DNA from 3 places in the Brachybacterium sp. ACRRE genome. Region 2 is predicted to be linked to each of the others. Evidence: predicted binding sites of a transcription regulator. Region 2 holds the regulator's gene; each other region holds the start of a gene.
What was found. The regulator HrcA, encoded in region 2, represses chaperone genes, less so after heat shock. The targets are predictions, from matches to a motif close to TTNGCACTCGNNNNNNNCGAGTGCNAA.

Region 1 (7,303 bases), on a different contig from region 2:
GAACAAGACGGTCCTCCTGGAGCCGGATGACAACTGGTGGGGAGACAAGCCGCTCCTCGACCAGGTCCTCTTCACGACCATCGAAGACCCCTCCGCCTCGGCGACCTCCTTCCAGAACGGTCAGCTGGACGCGCTCAACACCACGGTCCCCGCCCAGTACTCCGTCGTGAAGCCGATGATCGGCAACGGTGCGACCCTGCGGAAGTCCGCCGGTCCGGACTGGACCCACCTGACCCTGAACGGATCGAAGGGCCGCCCGCTGTCGGACCAGAAGGTGCGCCAGGCCTTCTTCCGGGCCATCGATCGCGAGGAGGTCTTCCTCTCGGTGAACTCCACGATGCCGTACCCGAAGAACCCCGAGCAGCTCAACAACCGCCTCCTGATGACCAACCAGGAGGGATACAAGGACAACTCGGGGGACTACGGCAAGTACGATCCCGACGCGGCAAAGAAGCTGCTCGAGGAAGCGGGCTACAAGCTCGAGGGCGATAAGGCCATGAAGGACGGCAAGCAGCTCGAGCTGACCTACGTCTACAACGACGGCTCGAAGACCAATGAGGCCGTCGTGCCCGTGGTCCAGGAGCAGCTCAAGGCCGTGGGCATCAACATGAAGGTGCAGAAGGTCCCGCCGACAGACCTGTTCTCGAAGTACATCGGCGCTCAGGAGTTCGACATCACGCTGTTCGGCTGGGTCGGCAACCCGTTCCTCTCCAGCGGCGACTCGATCTGGAAGACCAAGGGTGGTCAGAACTTCGGCAAGATCGGGAACGACGCGACCGACAAGCTTATCGATCAGGCTGCAGTCGAGACCGACCACGCCAAGCGCCTCGACCTGATCAACCAGGTCGATGCGGGGCTGTGGGAGCTGGCCGGCACTCTCCCGCTCTGGCAGTCGTACGACTTCTACGTCCAGGACGACGACCTGGCGAACTTCGGCGCCAAGGGCTTCGCCGACATCGACTGGACCCTCGTCGGCTACGTGAAGGATTCCGACAAGCTCAAGGGCTGATCGCCCTCCCCGCGCAGGGCCGTCCCGCATCCGTGCGGGGCGGCCCTGCGTCGTGCGCGGCGCCGGGGCATGCGAAGGTGCCCACGACAGGGGAGAGGGGGAGGGGATGCACGCGCTGATCGCGGCGGCCGTGAGCCTCGTGGGCCTGGGGCTCGTCTTCGGCTTCAGCCCGTCGACCGCGGGGATCACGCTGCACCTCCTCACCACCTCATCCCGTGCCGCGCGCTCGATCACCTGGATGAGCGCGGGCCTTGCCCTCGGCGCGACGATCTATCTTCTGCTCTTCCGCGTGGTCGACCCCGAGACGCTCACGGCGCTCGCGAAGACCGACGCCCAGCGCCTGCTCGTGCGGCGCGGCGTCGACCTCGCTGCCGGTGTGCTGCTGCTCCTCGCCGCTCTCGTGCTCGCGCGCAGCGCGAGGCGCCGTCGGCCGAGGACTCGCCGACCCCCGCGCCGCGAGACCTCGGCCCGACTGGTCGCGATCGGCACGGGCGAGGCCATGTCCAGCCTCAGCGGGATGGCGACCATGTACATCACCGGCCGCGTCATCACCGCCGCGACCCCCGTGATCGCCCTGCAGGTCCTCGAGTACGCCGTGTTCCTCGCCGCCCTGACCGGCCCCTACCTGCTCGCGGCCCGTGCCTGGCAGGCCTTCCCCCGTCTCGCCCGACGCATCACCCGCCTCAGCGACCGTCTCGCGCGCGCCGATCTGCGCCCGTGGATCGCTGCCGGCCTCGCCGTCGTGGGGCTCGTGTTCCTCGCGCTCGGCGTGCTCGGGCACCACGGCTGAGCCGGGACGGGTCCGCGCCGTCGGCCTCCCCTCGTAGGCTGGCGCCATGCGCATCCTGCAGCTGACGGACACCCACCTCTACGGGGACCCGGCCTCCCGCCACTACGACCGCATCGACACCGCCGCCGCCCTGCGCGCCCTCCTCGCGCGCGTGCGCGGGATGGAGGGAGTGGACGTCGTGGTCCACACGGGCGACGCCTCGGACGACGGCAGCGTCGCGAGCTACCGCCTGCTGCACGAGATCCTCGACCCCTTTGCCGCGTCGCTCGGCGCGCCGCTCGTGGTCACGATGGGAAACCACGACGTCCCCTCCGCCTACGCCGAGGTCGCGGGCCCCGGTGACCACGGCGGGCCCTGGCAGGACAGGGTCCACGCGCTGCCCCGCGGAGGGCGCGTGATCGTCCTGGACTCGAGCGTCCCGGGCGCCGGGTACGGGCACGTCGACCCCGAGCAGCTCGAATGGCTGCGGGAGGTCCTCGCCGCGCCGGCCGACGGGGGAGCGACCGAAGGCCCGACGGTCCTCGCGATCCACCACCCGCCGCTCGTCGGCGCGACGCCCCTGCTGCGGGGCCTGGACCTCGACGGCCTCGACGCGCTCGCCGACGTCCTCGCGGGCAGCGACGTGCGCGCGATCCTGTCCGGCCACTACCACCACCCGATGACGGGCAGCATCGCCGGCATCCCGGTGCTCGTCGGCCCAGGGATCACCAACGTGGTCGACCCGCTCGCCCCCGGCGGCGTCGAACGGGCCGGGGCGCGCTCGGGCGCGCAGCTCGTGGAGATCGACGCCCCCGGCGCCCCCGGGGTCCGCGCCACGAGCGCCGAGTGGGCCAGCGGCGGCGACACCCTCGAGGACCCCGAGCGTCCCGTCTACGAGTTCGGGCCCGACGTCGTCGCTCAGATCCTCGACGCCGCCGGTCGCTGAGCCCGCTCCGCGGCCCGCCTGCCGGGCACCGCCGTCGGCCCAGGGCGAACAGTCGTCCCGAGGGTTAGCACTCGTGTTGCGCGAGTGCCAGAGCGGGTTCTAGAGTGGGCGCGTTGGCAGTCATCGGCCGAGAGTGCCAGATGGCCGCCGCGACCGGGCTCCCCCGGGTCGGCACCGCGACGACGACCAGGACCGGGAACCCGTCCAGAACTCACGTCGAGTCTTAGAACACGAAGGAGTGAGCCGCATGTCGGTCTCCATCAAGCCCCTCGAGGATCGCGTCGTCGTCCAGCCCACCGAGGCGGAGCAGACCACCGCGTCCGGTCTGGTCATCCCCGACACCGCCCAGGAGAAGCCCCAGGAGGGCACCGTCGTCGCCGTCGGCGAGGGCCGTTTCGACGACAAGGGCCAGCGCATCCCGCTGGACGTCAAGGTCGGCGACAAGGTCGTCTACTCGAAGTACGGCGGCACCGAGCTGAAGTACTCCGGCGAGGAGTACCTGATCCTGGGCTCCCGCGACATCCTCGCGATCGTCGAGGCCTGATCCATGGCCAAGGAGATCATCTACGACGAGGAAGCACGCCGCGCCCTCGAGCGCGGGGTCGACAAGCTCGCCGACACCGTCAAGGTGACGCTCGGCCCCAAGGGGCGCAACGTCGTCCTCGACAAGAAGTGGGGCGCGCCGACCATCACGAACGATGGTGTGACCATCGCCCGCGAGGTCGAGCTCGAGGATCCCTACGAGAACCTCGGCGCGCAGCTCGCGAAGGAGGTGTCCACCAAGACGAACGACGTCGCCGGTGACGGCACCACCACCGCGACCGTGCTCGCCCAGGCGCTCGTGCACGAGGGCCTGCGAAACGTCGCCTCCGGCGCCGCTCCCTCCGCGCTCAAGCGCGGCATGGAGTCCGCGGTCGAGGCCGTCTCGGCCAGGCTCGGCGAGGTCGCCATCGAGATCGAGGGCAAGGACCAGATCGCCGACGTCGCCGCCATCTCGAGCCAGGACCGCGAGATCGGCGAGCTGCTCGCCGAGGCCTTCGACAAGGTCGGCAAGGACGGCGTCATCACCGTGGAGGAGTCCTCCACCACGGCGATGGAGCTGGACTTCACCGAGGGCATGCAGTTCGACAAGGGCTACATCTCCCCGCACTTCGTGACCGACGCGGACCGCCAGGAGGTCGTCCTCGAGGACGCCTACGTCCTGCTCAACCAGGGGAAGATCTCGGCCGTGGCCGACATCCTCCCGCTGCTCGAGAAGGTCGTCGAGTCCGGCAAGCCGCTGTTCATCATCTCGGAGGACGTCGACGGCGAGGCGCTGTCCACGCTCGTCGTGAACAAGCTGCGCGGCGCCTTCAAGGGCGCGGCCGTGAAGGCCCCGGCCTTCGGCGACCGCCGCAAGGCCATGCTCCAGGACATCGCGGTGCTCACCGGCGCCCAGGTCGTCACCCCCGATCTCGGCCTGGACCTCAAGTCCGTGGGCACCGAGGTGCTGGGCCACGCCGGCCGTGTCGTCGTCACCAAGGACACCACCACCATCGTGGGCGGCGCCGGTGACGACCAGGCGGTCGCGGACCGGGTCGCGCAGATCCGCTCCGAGATCGAGGCCACCGACTCCGACTGGGACCGCGAGAAGCTCCAGGAGCGCCTCGCCAAGCTCGCCGGCGGCGTGTCCGTCATCAAGGTGGGCGCCCACACGGAGGTCGAGCTCAAGGAGAAGAAGATGCGCATCGAGGACGCGGTCTCCGCGACTCGTGCGGCCATCGAGGAGGGCATCGTGGCGGGCGGCGGCAGCGCGCTCGTGCAGGCGTCCTCCGTCCTCTCCGAGGAGCAGGGCCTGGTGGGCGACGAGGCCGTCGGCGCGCGCGCCGTCGCCAAGGCGCTCGTCGAGCCGCTGCGCTGGATCGCCGAGAACGCTGGCCTCGAGGGCTACGTCGTCGTCGAAAAGGTCAAGGAGTCCGAGGTCGGCCACGGCCTCGACGCCGCGACCGGCGAGTACGTCGACCTCGTGAAGGCCGGCATCATCGACCCGGTGAAGGTCACCCGCAGCGCCCTGCGCAACGCGGCCTCCATCGCCGCGCTGGTGCTGACCACCGAGACCCTCGTGGTCGAGAAGAAGGACGAGGACGAGGACGACTGAGTCCCCTCCCGCCCCTCGAGCGCGGCGCCCCGTCGGAGTCCCTCCGGCGGGGCGCCGCGCTGTCCGGGGCCGGGCGATCATCGGTCCGCGAGCGCCCGTCCCGCGCGGTGCGCGACGCGATGCGGAGTGCTCCCAGGGACGGGGGAGCGGGACCCTAGAATCAGTACCCGTCGGCGAGTCGGCAGAGCATCCCAGCACGCCGCCGCCACCCACGCAGCATGCACGCCGCAGGCACGGAGCAGGGACGAAGGGAGCGCCGTGGACCCCAACAGCTCGGATGCCCCCGAGGCGATGCCCGAGCGCGTCTACGGGCCCGCCGCGAGCGGCGTCGTCGGCACCCTCATCACCGCCGCGCTCTGCGCGGGCGTGCTCGAGTTCCTGGTGCTCACGAGCTTCCTGGGCCAGCACCTCTGGCACGACGCGCGCCTCGGCCACGACGCCGTCTTCACCCTCCCGCTGCTGATCTGGATCATCGTGCTCGTGGTGACGATCGCGTGGGCCCTGCGCACCCTCACCATCTGGCTGCAGGTTGACGAGCACGGCTTCCGCCTGCGCGGCCTGTGCCGCCGCACCCGCACCGCGGACTGGGAGGAGGTGGGCAGCGTGGTCGCGATCCGCGACATCCGGCGCCCCGGCCGGGCCGCCGAGCTGCTCGACTCCGGATCCATGTTCGACGCGCTCGAGCTGCTGCGGCCCGACGGCACGCGCCTCGCCGTCGTCTCCGGCCGCGTGTTCGGCCCCCGCGCCCAGCTCGAGACGCTGCGGCGCGCCCGCGGCGCCGGGGTCCCCATCGAGCAGATCGAGTCCATCGGCGTCGAGGAGCTGCGCCGCACCCACCGCGACTGGATCTCGCTCGCCGAGGCCCACCCGAACCTTCTGCTCGCGCTGCTGGTGCTCTTCTACATCGCCCACAATGCGGTGACCTTCGCGATCTGGGGCCTGTGATGGGCCGCGCCGCCCGGCGCCGGGCGCGCCGCGCAGCACCGCCCCTGTCCCAGCGGCACGGCCTGGACCCCGTGCGCTGGAAGGTCGGGCCGACAGACGCGGCGGACACTGCGGATGCTGCGGATGCGCCACGCGCCTTCGACGCCCTGGCGGCCCGCTTCCCGGCACTTCTCGATCCGGCGGCTACGGCCCTCGCCTCCCGCTTCGAGGCGGGCGAGGTGGTGGGGGCCGACGGCCGTGCCTGGTCGGCATCCGATCCCGTCGCGCCCGGCGACGAGCTCTGGTTCCACCGCGAGCTGCGGGATGAGGACGTCGCCGGCCCGGATCCGCGGATCCTGCTGCACGACGAGCACCTGCTGGTCGTCGACAAGCCGCACGACATGGCGACCATGCCGCGCGGCGCCCACGTGCTCGCGAGCGCACTGGTCCGTCTGCGCCGCGCGACGGGCATCGAGACCCTCGCGCCGCTGCACCGCCTGGACCGGCGCACCGCCGGCGTGCTCGCCTTCGGCATCGTCCCGGCCGAGCGCGCCGCCTACCAGGGGCTCTTCGCCCTCGGTGCGGTGCGCAAGACGTACCTCGCGCGGGTCGAGGCGAGCGGTGCCGTGCAGATCCCGCAGCGCGCGGGGGAGCGGTTCACGATGCACGACCGGCTCGAGAAGACCCACGGGCAGCTGCAGACGCGCGTCGTCTCCGGAGAGCCGAACGCTCTGACCGAGGGGGAGGTGCTGCAGGCGGCCGACGCCGGGGTGAGCACCGCCGGGGCGGGCGGCGCGAGCATCGTGGTGCGCCTGCATCCCTGCACCGGCCGCACCCATCAGCTGCGCGCCCAGCTCGCCCATCGGGGCGCACCGATCGCGGGCGACGACCTCTACCCGCGCACCGTCCCTGCGACAGCGCCCCTTGCCCTGCTCTCCCAGGAGCTCGCCTTCACCGATCCCGTCACGGGCCGGGACCGCGCGTTCCGCAGCGTGCAGGAGCTTCCATGAGCGCGGCCCCCGACCCCGCCGCATCCGGCCCGGCCGCCGAGCCCCGGCCCCGCCGCACGCGCCGCGGCCGGCTCGTCGTCGGCCCGACCCTGGGCGCCCGGTACCTGCCCGGGGCGCTCATCGGGCTGCCGCTGCTCGCCCTGCTGCTGGGCGCGTTCCCCGCCGCGGGCATCCAGGCGTGGAGGTACGGGCGTCTGCGAGCGGGGGAGGACGACCTGCTGGTGCGCCTGCTCGCGCCCGGCATCGTGCAGTACCTCGTGGGTGCGCTCGCGGTGTGGGCGCTCGTCGCCGTATGGGCGCTCGTGCCGCTGATCATCGTGCACCGCGCCGTCCTCCTCGACCCCGCGAGCGGGACGGTGCGCCGGATCCGCGGGCTGCGCACGGCAGAGGTGCGGGCGAGCACGGACGTGGTGCGCATCGAGGCCGATGCCGTGCGCGGCGGGATCGGTGTGATCGCCTTCGCCGACGGCGAGGAGTGGGTGGTGCCCGAGTCCGGCTGGGACGCGGC
Region 2 (7,303 bases):
GCGTGGACGCCGAGCACTCGCTGCAGACGCATGTGGAGCGAGGGACCCGGTTCACGTCCCCGGAGAAGCGGGGCATCGCGAACATCCAGACGATCTCCCTCGGGCGCAGGAACGGCGAGGCCCGGATGGGCACGCGCACGGGCCTCGTCCACCGGCTGCGGGACGGCCGGGGCCTGGCCCGGCCCGGGCGTCGCGGGTTCCGACGGCACGTGCCCCGCGGATGGCCCCGGCCGGGGGAGTTCGCCGACTTCGTCCTCGAGTTCGAGGTCGCGCCGGCCCTCGCCGGGATCGCCCTCGGCCCCGCCGATGGCTCGGTCGCCGACGTCGGCTCGTTGCAGGTGCTGGACCTGCGCACGGGCGACGTGCGATGGGTGCTGTTCCTGGGCGAAGCGGCCGAGGGCTGGGAGCGTGCCGTCCGCGCGGCCATGCTCGAGGACACGGCCATCGAGCTCGGCAGGGAGCTGCAGGCCATGAGCGCGGAGGAGTTCGCCCGCCGGATCCCGCCGCTCCCGATCACACTGCACGACGCCCTGACGGATCTGGAGCCCCTGCCCGGCATCGAGATCCCCGGCCGCAGCGAGGAGAATCCCGGATGAGCACCACGACAGCCCTCGCGCCCGAGGCGGACCAGACCGGGAGATCGCGCGACCTCTCGGTCTACATCCACGTGCCGTTCTGCGCGGTGCGCTGCGGATACTGCGACTTCAACACCTACACCGCGACCGAGCTGGGCGGCGGCGGGTCCCAGCGCGAATACCCCGCCAACGCCATGCGCGAGATGGATCTGGCCCTCGCGGACGACGCGGCCCACGGCATCGACTACGACCGGGTCTCCACGGTGTTCTTCGGCGGCGGCACACCCACCCTGCTTCCCGCCGACGATCTCGTCGCGATGCTCTCCTATCTGCGCTCCCTCGTGCCCTTCGCGCCGGACGTCGAGGTCACGACCGAGGCGAATCCGGACTCCGTCACCCCCGAGTCGCTGCGCACCCTGGTCGAGGGCGGGATCACCCGCGTCTCCTTCGGCATGCAGTCCGCGGTGCGCAGCGTGCTCGCGACGCTGGACCGCACGCATGATCCCGAGCGGGTCCCGCAGGCCGTCGCCTGGGCGAAGGACGCCGGGCTCTCGGTGAGCCTCGATCTGATCTACGGGACGCCGGGCGAGACCGTCGCCGACGTGGAGACGTCGGTGCGCGCGGCCCTGGCCTGCGACGTCGACCATCTCTCCGCCTACTCGCTGATCATCGAGGGGAACACGGCGATGGCCCGCCGGCTGCGCCACGGCGAGATCTCCGAGCCCGATCCGGATGACATGGCCGACAAGTACGAGCTCATCGACGACCTCACCAGCGCGCACGGACTGCAGTGGTACGAGGTCTCGAACTTCGCCCGCACCACCGCCGAGCGCTGCCGTCACAACCTCGCCTACTGGCGCGGTGCGGACTGGTGGGGGATCGGCCCCGGTGCGCACAGGCATCGGCGCGGCATGCGGGCCTGGAACGTCAAGCACCCCAGCCGCTACGCCGGCATGCTCTCCCAGGGCGTCCTGCCCGTGCAGGAGTCCGAGCAGCTGACCGAGCAGGATCGCCTCCTCGAGCGGATCATGCTCGAGCTGCGCATCGCCGACGGGCTCCCGGTCGAAGAGGTGCCCGCGCAGACCCGCGGGATGCTCGCCGTCCACCGGGATCGCGGCCACCTCGATCCCCACGCCCTCGCCGAGGGCAGGGCGGTGCTCACGCGGGAGGGCCGCCTGCTGGCCGACGCCGTCATCCGCGACCTCGTGCCCTGACGTCAGGTGCCATCAGCGCCGCGTCCTCCGGGTGCGGATGCACGGGATCCCGTGCACGGGCGCGGGGCCGGTGCCAGACTGTCCGCATGACCGCGCGCACCGAGAAGCCGAAGACCGTCGAGGAGTACTTCGCCGGGCTGGACGGCCCCGCCCTCGAGCTCGCCCAGCAGCTGCGCGAGCTCGCGCGCGAGGTCGTCCCCGAGGCGAGCGAGCAGCTGAAATGGGGCAACCTCGCCTGGGTGCACCCGCAGGGCATGATCCTGTTCGTGGTCAGCACCCACGCGAAGCACGCGAACGCGGCCTTCACGCCCAGCACCCGCGAGGCCTTCGACGCGCGGCTGGAGGACTTCGAGACCGGCAAGGGCACCGTGAAGCTCCCGTACGGGCGGCCGGTCCCGGTCGACCTGCTGCGCGAGATGATGCGCCATCGTCTCCGCGAGTACGAGGTGGACGGCGTCACCTGGAGGTAGTCGACGTGCCGGCATCGGCATCATCCGGACGACGGGAGGGCCCGGGATCAACCAGATGATCCCGGGCCCTCCCGTCGTCCGACGCGGCGACCGCTCGCGCGGCCACCGGCTCACTTCACGAGGCGGATGTTCATGGGGTAGTTCCACCACTGGCGGTCGTTCGCCTTCACGGCGCCCATGATCGCGAAGATGATGTGCAGGACCGCGGGGACGGCGACCACCACGAAGAGGAACGAGAGGATCCCCAGGGAGATCAGGGCGAGGATCCCGCACACGATCGTCAGCACGATCTCCGCGATGATCACGGCGATCGCCGCGTTCAGCGCCTCGGCCGCGTTGAAGCGGATGAAGCGGTTGCGGTCCTTGAAGACCAGGAAGATGATCAGCGGCCCGAGCCAGCCGAGCGTGCCGAAGCTGATGAGGTACCCGATCACCACGGCGAGCTGCGCGAGCATCGACCACAGCTTCACGTCGGACTCGGCGGTCGGCTGCCCGGTGAGCGGCCCCGGGTACACGCCCTTGATGTGCGGAGGGGGAGTGTTCGACCAGTCGCCCGCGGGGGTCGGGCCCGGGATCTGCTGGTAGGCGCCCTGCTGTCCGCCAGCGCCCTGCTGCCCACTCGCGCCCTGCGCGTACCCGGTGTTCTGCGCGTACCCGGAGTTCTGCTGGTATCCGCTCTGCCCATCGGCGGGGTTCGGGTGAGCCGCGCCCTGGGAACCTGCCTGCCCGGAGCTCTGCGCGGGCCCGCCGTGGCCGTAGCCGTAGCCGCTCTGCTGGCCGCCCGGTGCCGCACCCGCGGCGGACGACTGCGACGCCTCGCCCGCGCCGTAGGGAGACGCCTGCCCGTAGGGCGATGCCTGCCCGTACGGAGTGGCCTGCCCGTAGGGGGAGGGGTGCCCATAGGGGGAGGCCTGCTCGTACGCCGCGGACTCGCCGGACGTCGTCGCCGGATCCGGAGCCGGTCCCCACGTCGGGTCCGAGGCCTGCCCGTCGTCCGTCGGACGCGGAGCGGAGAACTCGTTCTCCACGGCGTAGGCCCCGCCCTCATCGACGGACGTCCCGTCCGCGGCGACCGCCGAGGCCGCCCCGTCCGCGGCGGTGCTCTCGGCGGATGCGCTGCCGCCGGACGCGTCCGTCCCCTCGTCACCGGGGACGCCCTCGGGTGCGGCGCCGGCCTGCGCAGGGTCGGCCGCCCACCCGGGCTGGTCCGTGCCGTCGTCCTGCGTCGGCCGATACGGGTCGACGGGTCCGTTGTTCTCGCTCATGGGATCGCTCCTCGTCCGGTTCGATCGCTCCGCAGCGCGGTCGCGCAGGCCGAGCGGGTTCACGTGCGCCACGAGCCTATCGGGCGGATCACGCCAGCGCGCGGGGGAGTTCCGCTGCGCGTCCCGGGGGAAAGCCCCCGTCGCACGGCTCAGGACTCGGTGGTCACCCAGTCGATGAGCTCCTCGATGCGCCCGGAGAGGGTCGGCTCCACGTCGGCGTAGGAGCGGACGGTCGCGAGGATCCGCTGCCAGCCCTCGGCGATGTCGGCCTGCTCGGCGTGCGGCCAGCCGAGCGCCCGCAGCGTCCCGACCTTGATGTCGGTGCCGCGGGGCACGTGGGGCCACGCCTGGAGTCCGACGCGTGCGGGGCGTACGGCCTGCCAGACGTCGACGTACGGGTGGCCCAGGATCAGCACGTTCCCGCGCGCGCCGGGAAGGCGCATGGTCTCCTCGGCAAGCCGCGTCTCCTTCGAGCCCTTGACCAGGTGGTCGACCAGCACGCCCAGGCGTCGGCCCGGGCCAGGGGCGAAGTCGCGCACGCGCTCGGCGAGATTGTCGGCGCCGTCGAGCATCTCGACGACCACGCCCTCGATGCGCAGGTCGTGGCCCCACACCTTCTGCACCAGTTCGGCGTCGTGCTTGCCCTCGACCCAGATCCGCGAGGCACGGGCGGTGCGGGCCTTCGCGCCCTGCACGTAGACGGAGCCGGAGGCGGAGCGCTGCCGGGCCGGAGCGGCGGCAGCGGCGCGCTGCGGCGGCACCAGGCGCACCGGCCTGCCGTCGATCATGAAGCCGGGGCCCATCGGGAAGCCGCGGCGCCGGCCGCGTCCGTCCTCGAGCTCGACGACGAGCTCGCCGGCGATCTTCTCGAGGCGCACGATCGCGCCGGTGAAGCCCGTGGATGCCTCCTCGACGACGAGATCCCGCTGCGCGGGCACGTCGGCGGCCTGCGGGGCGCGGCGGTGGTGGGAGGGCGCGGGCGAGGAGAGGACGTCCTGGCCGTAGCGGTCGGGGAAGGATCGCGGTGACACGGCCGACACCGTACACCGGTGGCGAACACCTCTCGTGGAGCGGCGTCGGCGACGCGTAGGATTGGCACTCGGAAGCGAACAGTGCCAGCGCATGGGAGGTGAGCACGTGGAGGAGCGCAGGCTGCAGATCCTGGGCGCGATCGTCGAGGACTACGTCGCCACTCGCGAGCCCGTGGGCTCGAAGTCCCTGCTGGACCGCCACGATCTGGGGGTCTCGGCGGCGACGGTCCGCAATGACATGTCGCTGCTCGAGGAGGAGGGGCTGATCACCCAGCCCCACACCTCCGCCGGCCGGGTCCCCACCGACAAGGGCTATCGCGCCTTCGTCGACCACGTCGCCGCGATCAAGCCGCTGTCCTCGCCGGAGAAGCGCGCGATCCGCTCCTTCCTCGACGACGCGGGCGACCTGGACGAGCTGCTGACGCGCACGGTCCGTCTGCTCGCCCAGCTCACCCACCAGGTCGCGCTCGTGCAGTACCCGGCGGTGCGGCAGGCCCGGGTGCGCCACGTCGAGCTCGTGAAGGTGGCTGACGCGCTCCTGCTCGTCGTCCTCATCACCGAGTCCGGCCAGGTCGACCAGCGCACCATCCCGCTGCTCGCAGGGCGCTCCGTCGAGTTCGACACGGACTTCTACGCGGACCTGCGCGCACGCATGAACCAGGCCGTCGTCGGCCGCGAGGTCACCGACCTCCACGATCCGCTCGCCGAGCTCGTCACCCGCAGCCCCGCCGGGGCACAGGAGGCGTGCCGCGAGGTCGTCGACGCCCTGCTGGGCCTCGCCGACAGCCGCACCGAGGACCGCATCATCATGGCCGGCGCCGCGAACCTCGCGCGCTCGGCAGGGGACTTCACCACGCAGGTCGAGCCGCTCCTGGACGTGCTCGAGGAGCAGCTCGTGCTGCTGCGCCTGCTGGGCTCGATGCGCGCCGAGCCCGGAGCGGTCGAGGTGCGCATCGGCCAGGAGATCCCCGAGCACGCGCTCGCCCAGGCGTCCCTCGTGGGCGCCGGGTACCGTGACGGCTCGCACCTGGCGATCCTCGGCCCCACCCGGATGGACTACGTGACCGGCATCTCCACCGTCCAGGCCCTCGCGCGCTACGTCTCCCGCTTCCTGGGCTGATGCTCGTCCCCGTGATGAGGCTCCCGACGCTTCCGCCCGCGCCCCACCGAACCACCGCCACAGCAAGGACCCCTTCGTGAACGACGACTACTACGAGCTGCTCGGCGTCAGCCGCGAGGCCTCGACCGACGAGATCAAGAAGGCCTACCGCAAGCTCGCCCGCTCCCTGCACCCGGACGTCAACCCCGACCCCGAGGCGCAGGAGAAGTTCAAGCGGGTCTCCCAGGCCTACGAGACCCTCTCGAACCCCGACCGCCGCCGCCAGTACGACATGGGCGGCGGCCCCGGCATGGGCGGGTTCCCCGGCGGGGCGTCCTTCGACTTCTCGGACATCTTCGACATGTTCGCCGGCGCCTCGGGCATGCGCGGCCGCGGGCAGGGTCCCACCCCGCGCCAGCGCCGCGGAGGCGACGTGCTGCGGCGCACCGAGGTGAGCCTGCGCGACGTCGTCTTCGGCACCGAGCAGGACGTCACCTTCCGCACCGCCGTCGCCTGCGATCGCTGCCAGGGCTCCTGCTGCGAGCCCGGCACGAGCCCCACCCGCTGCACCAACTGCAGCGGCAGCGGCCACGTCCAGCGCGTCGCGCAGTCGCTGCTCGGCCAGATGGTGACGATGGCGCCGTGCCCCGTCTGCGGCGGCCACGGCGACGTCATCGAGTCGCCCTGCACCCAGTGCTCCGGCCACGGCCGCACTCCCAGCGAGCGCACCGTGACCGTGCGGATCCCCGCGGGCGTCGAGGACGGCACCCGCATCCAGCTGCGCGGAGAGGGCGAGGTCGGCGAGGCCGGCGGCCCCGCGGGCGACCTCTTCGTCGAGCTCTCCGTCGCCGAGCACGACGTCTTCGTGCGCGAGGGCACGGACCTCGTGACCCGTCTGCGGGTCCCGATGACCGCCGCCGCGCTCGGCGCGAGCATCCCCCTGGAGACCTTCGACGGCGAGCGCACCGTGGAGATCCAGGCGGGCAGCCAGCCCGAGGACGAGATCGTCCTCAAGGGCCTCGGCGTCACCCCGCTGCGCCGCAGCACCCGCGGCGACATCCGCGTCGAGCTCGACGTGCAGATCCCCACCCGGCTCGACGACGAGCAGCGCGAGCTGCTCGAGAAGCTCGCGAGCGTCCGCGACGAGGAGAAGCCCGCCGCCAGCTCCGGCCGGCGCGGATCGCACGGTATGTTCGGCAAGCTGCGCGATCGCCTCCGCGAGCGCTGAGACCCGATCCGCCGAGGAGCCATCCCGTGCCCGACACCCCCGCCGCCTTCCTCGTGCTCGACGACGCCCTCGCGGCTCTCGACGAGGGGTCGCGCTACGACCTCTCCGGCGAGGAGGGCAGGCACGCGGCGAAGGTCGCGCGCATCCGCACGGGGGAGCGGATCCTGCTGAGCGACGCGGACGGCCGTCAGGCCCGCGCCGAGGTGACCGAGGCGCGCAAGGAGGAGCTGTCCCTGCGTCTGCTCGAGGCGCCCTCGGATCCGGTCACCCGCTCACCGCGCCTCGCCCTCGTGCAGGCGCTGGCCACCGGCGGACGCGACGAGCAGGCGATCGAGTCGGCGACCGAGCTCGGCGTGGACAGGGTGACGCCCTGGATCGCGCAGCGCTCGGTGTCCGTCTGGATGGGCGAGAAGCTGCGCAA
Region 3 (7,303 bases), on a different contig from region 2:
GTCGCCGGGAGGTTCTCGCCGTCGGTCCCCTCCTCCTCGAAGAGGTAGGGGATGGCGTCGGCCCGGAATCCGTCCACGCCCTTGTCCAGCCAGAAGCGCACCACGTCGAACATCGCCTCGCGCACCGCGGGGTTCTCGAAGTTCAGGTCCGGCTGGTGGGAGAAGAAGCGGTGCCAGAAGAACTGGCGGCGCACCGGGTCGAAGGTCCAGTTCGACTCCTCCGTGTCCACGAAGATGATGCGCGCCTCGCGGTACTTCTCGTCCGTGTCCGACCAGACGTAGAAGTCGCCGTACGGGCCCTCCGGGTCCGCGCGGGACTCGAGGAACCACGGGTGCTTGTCCGAGGTGTGGTTCATCGGCAGGTCGATGATCACGCGGATCCCCCGGCGGTGGGCCTCGGAGACCAGGCGCTCGAAGTCCGTGATGGAGCCGAAGTCCGGCAGCACCGCGCCGTAGTCGGAGATGTCGTACCCGCCGTCGCGCAGCGGGGAGGCGAAGAAGGGAGGCAGCCACAGGCAGTCGATGCCCAGCCACTGCAGGTAGTCCAGGCGCTCGATGAGCCCCGTGAAGTCGCCGGTGCCGTCGCCGTTGCCGTCGGCGAAGCCGCGCACGAGCACCTCGTAGAACACGGCCTTGCGGTACCAGTGGGGGTCGTAGTCGACCCCGGGGCCCTGCGGTGTGAACTGGGCGGGGTTCAGTGCCATCGCGCGATCCTCCGGAGTGACGCCGAGCGGGTCGTCCCACAGTAGGCGGGCCCGTGCCCCGGCGCCATGCCTCCGGGCGCGTCAGTCCCGCACGACCCGCCAGTCGATCGGCTGCGCCCCCTGCTGCTCCAGCAGGGCGTTCGCGCGGGAGAAGGGGCGGGACCCGAAGAACCCGCGCGAGGCCGAGAGCGGGCTCGGGTGCGGGGAGGTGATGCAGGGCGTCGGCGACAGCATCGGCTGCAGGCTCTGCGCGTCACGGCCCCACAGGATCGCCACCAGCGGGCCGCCGCGGGCGGCCAGGGCGCGGATCGCCGCCTCCGTGACCGCCTCCCAGCCCTTCCCGCGATGCGAGGCGGGGGAGCCCGGCTGCACCGTGAGCACCCTGTTCAGCAGCAGCACCCCCTGGTCCTGCCAGGCGCTGAGGTCGCCGTGGGGCGCCGGGGCGATCCCCAGGTCCTCCTGCATCTCCTTGAAGATGTTCTGCAGGCTGCGGGGGATCGGGCGCACGTGCTCCTCGACCGCGAAGGACAGCCCGATCGGGTGGCCGGGCGTCGGATACGGGTCCTGGCCCACGATGAGCACGCGCACGTCGGCGAGCGGCCGGGTGAAGGCGCGCAGCACGTTCTGTCCCGTCGGCAGGTATCCGCGGCCGGACTCCGCCTCGGTGCGCAGGAAGTCGCCCATCTGATGGATCGCCGGTTCGACGGGGGAGAGGGCCTCGGCCCAGTCGGGGGCGATGGTCTCGGCGAGGGGGCGCGGCATGGGGCAAGTCTGGCATGCGGCGCGACGGGGCCGGGGCGGTCCGACGGGCCCTCGGCGCGCCGGGACGGACGGCCCGGCGCGCGGCCGTAGGGTGGATCCATGCCCGCCTCCGCCGACCTCCCCGCCCAGGATCCCGACGACCTCTCCGGGGTCGCCGAGCGCTCCGGGGAGGACGGGAGCACGGGGCTCACGGCGCAGGAGCGCGCGATCCTCGCGATGGAGGAGCGGACGTTCCGGTACGTCGGCGCGAAGGAGCGGCGGATCCGCGAGGAGCTCGCTCTCACCCCGACCGCCTATTACGTGCGGCTGAACGCGCTGCTCGACCGCCCCGAGGCGCTGCGCGCCGCGCCCGCCCTGGTGCACCGACTGCGCGCCAGGCGCGTGAGCGCGAGCGACGCCGGCCACGCCGCCTGAGCCGGGACACCGCACAGACGTCGCCCGCGCATCGCGTGTGGCTCCCCGCTCCGTCGGCCCGGAGCTGGTTCAATGGGTCCGTGGCAGATTCCGAGTACCCCTACCCTCCGGACCAGTTCGACGAGGAGGCGACCGAGGTCGCCTACCACGGCGCGCATCGCGCCGAGGAGTCGTTCTGGCGCCAGAACCTCGTCTACCTGATCATCATCGCCGTCGCGGTGGTGGTCCTGCTCGTGCTGCTGTTCACCATCGGCGGGCTCGGGAAGTCGGGGGACGACCGCGCCGAGGCGCCCACCACGGCCGCGAGCTCGCAGGACGACTCGTCGAAGAGCGATGACGCCTCCGACGGCGGCGGCGAGGACCAGTCCGAGCCGGACAAGTCCACCCCTGTGCTCGTGATGAACGCCGGCGGGATCTCCGGCATGGCCGGCGCCTGGGAGAAGTCGCTGACGGACGCCGGGTGGACGAAGGTCGGCATCGGCACCGCGGACAACGTCCAGCAGGAGAGCGTCGTCTTCTACCGCGATGACAAGGACAAGGCCTCCGCGCAGGCCCTGGCCGACGAGGTCGGCGCGGGCGACGCCCGGCAGAGCGACGAGTACGACAACCGCATCACCTTCGTCGCCGTCGAGCAGCCCGAGGGCTGAGAAGCTCGGCGCAGCCACGCGCGCAGGCGCCGCGCAGGGGCCGGTCACCGGGGACGGTGGCCGGCCTTTCTGCGTGCCGGGGTCCCCCCTGGGAGGGATGCGCCGACGGCGGAATCCGTGGGAGGGGTTAGCACTCCGAGGGGGAGAGTGCTTATGATGATCTGGCACTCGACGCCGACGAGTGACAGCGTCCGGAAGGGCGCGATCGTCGGCGGAGAGCCAGGAGCATTCCGGCCCCGTGAGGGACCCGGCGCCGCGTGACGTGAACACGGCGCCTGGTGCCGTCCGTCGCGGGCACAGGGTCGGGTGGACACCACGGATACGGGAGAGATTCCACAATGGCCAAGCTCATCGCATACGACGAGGAGGCCCGGCGCGGTCTCGAGCGCGGGATGAACCAGCTCGCCGACGCCGTCAAGGTCACCCTCGGCCCCAAGGGTCGCAACGTCGTCCTCGAGAAGTCGTGGGGCGCGCCGACCATCACCAACGACGGCGTCTCCATCGCCAAGGAGATCGAGCTCGACGACCCGTACGAGAAGATCGGCGCGGAGCTCGTCAAGGAGGTCGCCAAGAAGACCGACGACATCGCGGGCGACGGCACCACCACCGCCACCGTCCTCGCCCAGGCCCTCGTCAAGGAGGGCCTGCGCAACGTCGCCGCGGGCGCCAACCCCATCGCTCTCAAGCGCGGCATCGACAAGGCCGTCGCCGCGGTCTCCGAGACCCTGCTGAAGCAGGCCAAGGAGATCGAGACCAAGGAGCAGATCGCGCACACCGCCGGCATCTCGGCGGCCGACCCGGCCATCGGCGAGCTCATCGCCGAGGCCCTCGACAAGGTCGGCAAGGAGGGCGTGATCACGGTCGAGGAGTCCAACACCATGGGCCTCGAGCTGGAGCTCACCGAGGGCATGCGCTTCGACAAGGGCTACCTCTCGCCCTACTTCGTCACCGACGCCGAGCGCCAGGAGGCGGTCCTCGAGGACCCCTACATCCTCCTGATGAACTCGAAGATCTCGAACGTCAAGGACCTGCTGCCGCTGCTGGAGAAGGTCATCCAGGCCGGCAAGCCGCTCGCGATCATCTCCGAGGACGTCGAGGGCGAGGCCCTCGCGGTCCTCGTCGTCAACAAGCTCAAGGGCTCCTTCAAGTCCGTCGCGGTCAAGGCCCCCGGCTTCGGCGATCGCCGCAAGGCGATGCTCGACGACATGGCGATCCTCACCGGCGGCCAGGTCATCTCCGAGGAGGTCGGCCTCAAGCTCGAGACCGCGGGCCTCGAGCTGCTGGGCCAGGCGCGCAAGGTCGTCGTGACCCGGGACGAGACCACGATCGTCGAGGGCGCGGGCGAGGCCGACCGGATCGCCGGTCGGGTCAAGCAGATCCGCACCGAGATCGAGAACTCCGACTCGGACTACGACCGCGAGAAGCTCCAGGAGCGCCTCGCGAAGCTGGCCGGCGGCGTGGCCGTCATCAAGGCCGGCGCCGCGACCGAGGTCGAGCTCAAGGAGCGCAAGCACCGCATCGAGGACGCCGTGCGCAACGCGAAGGCCGCCGTCGAGGAGGGCGTCGTCGCCGGTGGCGGCGTCGCGCTGCTGCAGGCGGGCAAGGACACCTTCGCCAACCTCTCGCTCGAGGGCGACGAGGCGACCGGCGCGGGCATCGTGTCGGTCGGCATCGAGGCCCCGCTCAAGCAGATCGCCGTGAACGCCGGCCTCGAGGGCGGCGTCGTCGCGGAGAAGGTCAAGAACCTGCCGATCGGCCAGGGCCTGAACGCCGCGACCGGCCAGTACGAGGACCTGCTCTCCGCGGGCATCATCGACCCGGTCAAGGTCACCCGTTCGGCGCTGCAGAACGCGGCCTCGATCGCCGGCCTGTTCCTCACCACCGAGGCCGTCGTGGCCGACAAGCCGGAGCCCGAGGCCCCGGCCGCCGGCGGCGGCGACATGGGCGGCATGGGAGGCATGGGCGGCATGATGTGATCCGCCGCCGGGCAGCTGCCCGGCGGTGATCGCACCAGCGATCGCGAACGCTTCACCACACGGCGCGGCCGCGTGACCTGCATGGTCACGCGGCCGCGCTGCTGTGTGCGCGGGGTGCCGTCTGCTCGTGCGTACAAGACTGCCGCGTCTTTCGTCAGAACGAGCCGCGAGGCCCATGGGCACGCACCATCACGCTTCCGTTCGGCGTGGTGCGGACTGTCTCGAAGCCCCGAGACCTGTAGAGCGCAGTCGCCACCGAATTCTCGGCGTCGACGTGGAGGCTGAGTGCGAGGAAGCCCATGTCATGCGCGAGTTCCAGCAGCCGGTCGAGGAGTCTGCCACCGACCCCGACGCCCCGGAAGCGCTCGTCGACGGCCAGCACCAGTTCAGGAATCGTGTCCTTCACGAATCCTGCCCGTGCGCTCTGGTGCGTGAAGAGTCGGAACCATGCCGCCCCGCACATCTCCTTGTCGGTCGAGTCGGGGACGGCCACCACTCCTGCGTCGCCTGCGCGGGTCCCGAAGCCATCCACGTAGGAGTCGGGTGCCCCAGCGGCAGCGTGGATCCGGTACGCGGAGTCGTCCCACGGTTCGCGCCAGCGCCACGCTGCGTAGACCGCGCGCCGCATCGCCTCCTCGTCGTCGGGCACTGCGCGCCGCATCGTGAAGCCCATGTCGTGGACCGTAGCAGCAGAAGATCTCGACCCGGCTCCGCGGCGGCGGCCACCTTCCTGCGGTGGTCATGAGGAAGCATGGCCGGTCCACCTCGGCACAGCAGCCTGGATGGGGTGAGAGGATCGTGGCGTCCGGAGTCGGGAGAGCCGTCGCGCCGAGAGTCCGAAGGGCCATGCTCATGAGCACCGCATCCACCTGCGCACGTCCCACGATCATGCTCACGCCGTGGTGCCGCCGCCTGATGCTGAGCGATGAGGACGTGCCGCGAGCGGCGGCGGACGGGTCGACTGCTCCGACTCCGATCCTCGACCATCGCTCTGCGGCGGTGACGACGCTCGTCGACCGGGCCCGCGACGCGGCCGTGTCGACCGGTCCGAGGACTGTCCTGCAGGCCGCCCACCGGGTCATCGCGACCGAGATCTCCCCGGTCTACGCGCTCGACGAGACCGTGCCGGCCTCTCGGATCATCGCGCGCGGCACGGGATCGTGCAGCCAGCGGCTCGCGGTGCTCGAGAGCGTCGCGCGGGCGATCGGCGTGCGCACACGGGTGCGGGCGCTGCTCATCGACGCCTCCTTCTGGTACGACCGCTTCGGTCCCGCGCGGTGGGTGCTGCCCGACGCGATGCTGCTGGTCTGGCCCGAGCTGGAGCTCGCATCGCAGCGGTATGCGGGCACGACCGCTGGCAACTGGGCCGACGCCGGCGGGCCCGGCGCCGGTTGGACGAGCGCCGCGGAGCTGTTCGGGTCGATCGGCTGCCGCGGAGGCGCAGCCTTCACGAACACGGGCTCGGAGACGCTCTTCGAAGCCGCCGGACGCTGCGCGATCGACTGGGACGGGCGGACCGACGAACCCGACTTCGACCTCTCCGGCTTCGTGCGCCACGACTACGGACGCTTCACGGATCGCGACGAGGCGTTCGCCCTGCTGGGGCAGACGCTGTGCGCGCCGAGCCGCCGCATCGCCGACCCGGTGATGCGGCGGGTCTCGGCCTGAGCAGGCGTCGGGAGCCCTCAGGCCCCGAACGGGTTCCAGTAGCGGCCGCCGTCGACGACGACCAGGACGATCGCGGCGGCGACCACCGCGGCTGCGCCCAGGATCGTGACCCAGTCCCTCGTGCGCATCGGCTTCACGTCGTACCAGGTGCGGCGGCGCCCGCGGCCGAAGCCGCGCAGCTCCATGGCGCTGGAGACCGTCTCGATGCGGTCCAGGGAGCCCAGCAGCAGGGGCATGAGGGTCGACACCACGTTGCGCACGCGCGTGACCAGCCCGACCTTCCGTGAGATGTCGAGACCACGGGCCTGCTGCGCCTGGGAGATCGTGCGCATCTCGCGCTGGATGTCCGGGATGAAGCGCAGGGCGAGGGAGACGGCGAAGGCGACCTTGTACGGGACGCCGATGCGGTGCAGGGACGAGGCGAACTCGGGCGGGCGCGTGGTCGCCACGAACAGCAGCACCGCCGGCAGCATCGCGAAGTACTTGAGGGTGACCGCGAGCTGGTAGAACAGCTGCTCCTGCGTGAGGTCCCAGCGCCCGGGGCCGTCGACGATCACGTGCCGGGCGCCCAGCAGCTCGCTGCCGTAGCCCGGCGCGAACACGAAGATCAGCAGGTTGTTCAGCACCATGAAGGTGAGGATGATCCACAGCACCGTCGCCAGATCGCGCAGCCGGACCCTCGAGAGCGCCCAGCCGATCATCGACAGCACCCCGAGCGCCGCCAGGAAGCGCACGTCGAAGCTGATCATCGCCGCGAGCACCATCGCGATCGTGAGCACGAGCTTCGCGGTGCCCGTGAGGGTGTGCAGCAGTCCGGGCCGCTCGACGTACCCGAGCAGGGGAGCGGTCATCGCGCATCCTCCCCGGAGTCCGAGGGAAGGGCCCGCTCGGCGCGGTCCGCGGCCACGAAGCGGTGGACGAGCGCGATCGGGTCGCTGATCCCGCAGCGCCGGGCGAGGGTGAACAGGCCCGTGACCACGAGGTCCGCGCGCTCGGCGAGGGTCTCGTCGGTGAGCACGGCGGCGGGGTCCGTGTCGGCGAGGAGCTCTCCATCGGAGATCACGAGCACCCGGTCGGTGTACTCGAGGGCGAGGTGCATGTCGTGCGTGATCAGCAGGATCGTGGTGCCCTC

Region 1: a site for HrcA is predicted at 2,789-2,815, ahead of groES (co-chaperone GroES). Genes of this name have one in related genera too.
Region 3: a site for HrcA is predicted at 2,655-2,681, ahead of groL (chaperonin GroEL). Genes of this name have one in related genera too.

What each region holds. Positions count from the first base shown of each region.
Region 1 covers NZ_JAKRMO010000051.1:16,615-23,917, forward strand. Annotated here, with positions in the region: gene MHY49_RS14010 (ABC transporter family substrate-binding protein) at 1-1,009, shown strand, start outside; gene MHY49_RS14015 (hypothetical protein) at 1,116-1,799, shown strand; gene MHY49_RS14020 (metallophosphoesterase) at 1,846-2,724, shown strand; gene groES (co-chaperone GroES) at 2,972-3,268, shown strand; gene groL (chaperonin GroEL) at 3,272-4,861, shown strand; gene MHY49_RS14035 (hypothetical protein) at 5,120-5,806, shown strand; gene MHY49_RS14040 (pseudouridine synthase) at 5,806-6,795, shown strand; gene MHY49_RS14045 (hypothetical protein) at 6,792-7,303, shown strand, end outside.
Region 2 covers NZ_JAKRMO010000008.1:68,116-75,418, reverse strand. Annotated here, with positions in the region: gene MHY49_RS04030 (hypothetical protein) at 1-596, shown strand, start outside; gene hemW (radical SAM family heme chaperone HemW) at 593-1,789, shown strand; gene MHY49_RS04020 (iron chaperone) at 1,876-2,259, shown strand; gene MHY49_RS04015 (DUF4870 domain-containing protein) at 2,370-3,524, opposite strand; gene MHY49_RS04010 (DUF3097 domain-containing protein) at 3,674-4,564, opposite strand; gene hrcA (heat-inducible transcriptional repressor HrcA) at 4,647-5,675, shown strand; gene dnaJ (molecular chaperone DnaJ) at 5,752-6,882, shown strand; gene MHY49_RS03995 (16S rRNA (uracil(1498)-N(3))-methyltransferase) at 6,909-7,303, shown strand, end outside.
Region 3 covers NZ_JAKRMO010000036.1:33,339-40,641, reverse strand. Annotated here, with positions in the region: gene treS (maltose alpha-D-glucosyltransferase) at 1-704, opposite strand, end outside; gene MHY49_RS11605 (uracil-DNA glycosylase) at 786-1,466, opposite strand; gene MHY49_RS11600 (DUF3263 domain-containing protein) at 1,566-1,880, shown strand; gene MHY49_RS11595 (LytR C-terminal domain-containing protein) at 1,961-2,527, shown strand; gene groL (chaperonin GroEL) at 2,866-4,503, shown strand; gene MHY49_RS11585 (GNAT family N-acetyltransferase) at 4,658-5,176, opposite strand; gene MHY49_RS11580 (hypothetical protein) at 5,356-6,171, shown strand; gene MHY49_RS11575 (energy-coupling factor transporter transmembrane protein EcfT) at 6,189-7,022, opposite strand; gene MHY49_RS19365 (DUF3744 domain-containing protein) at 7,019-7,303, opposite strand, start outside.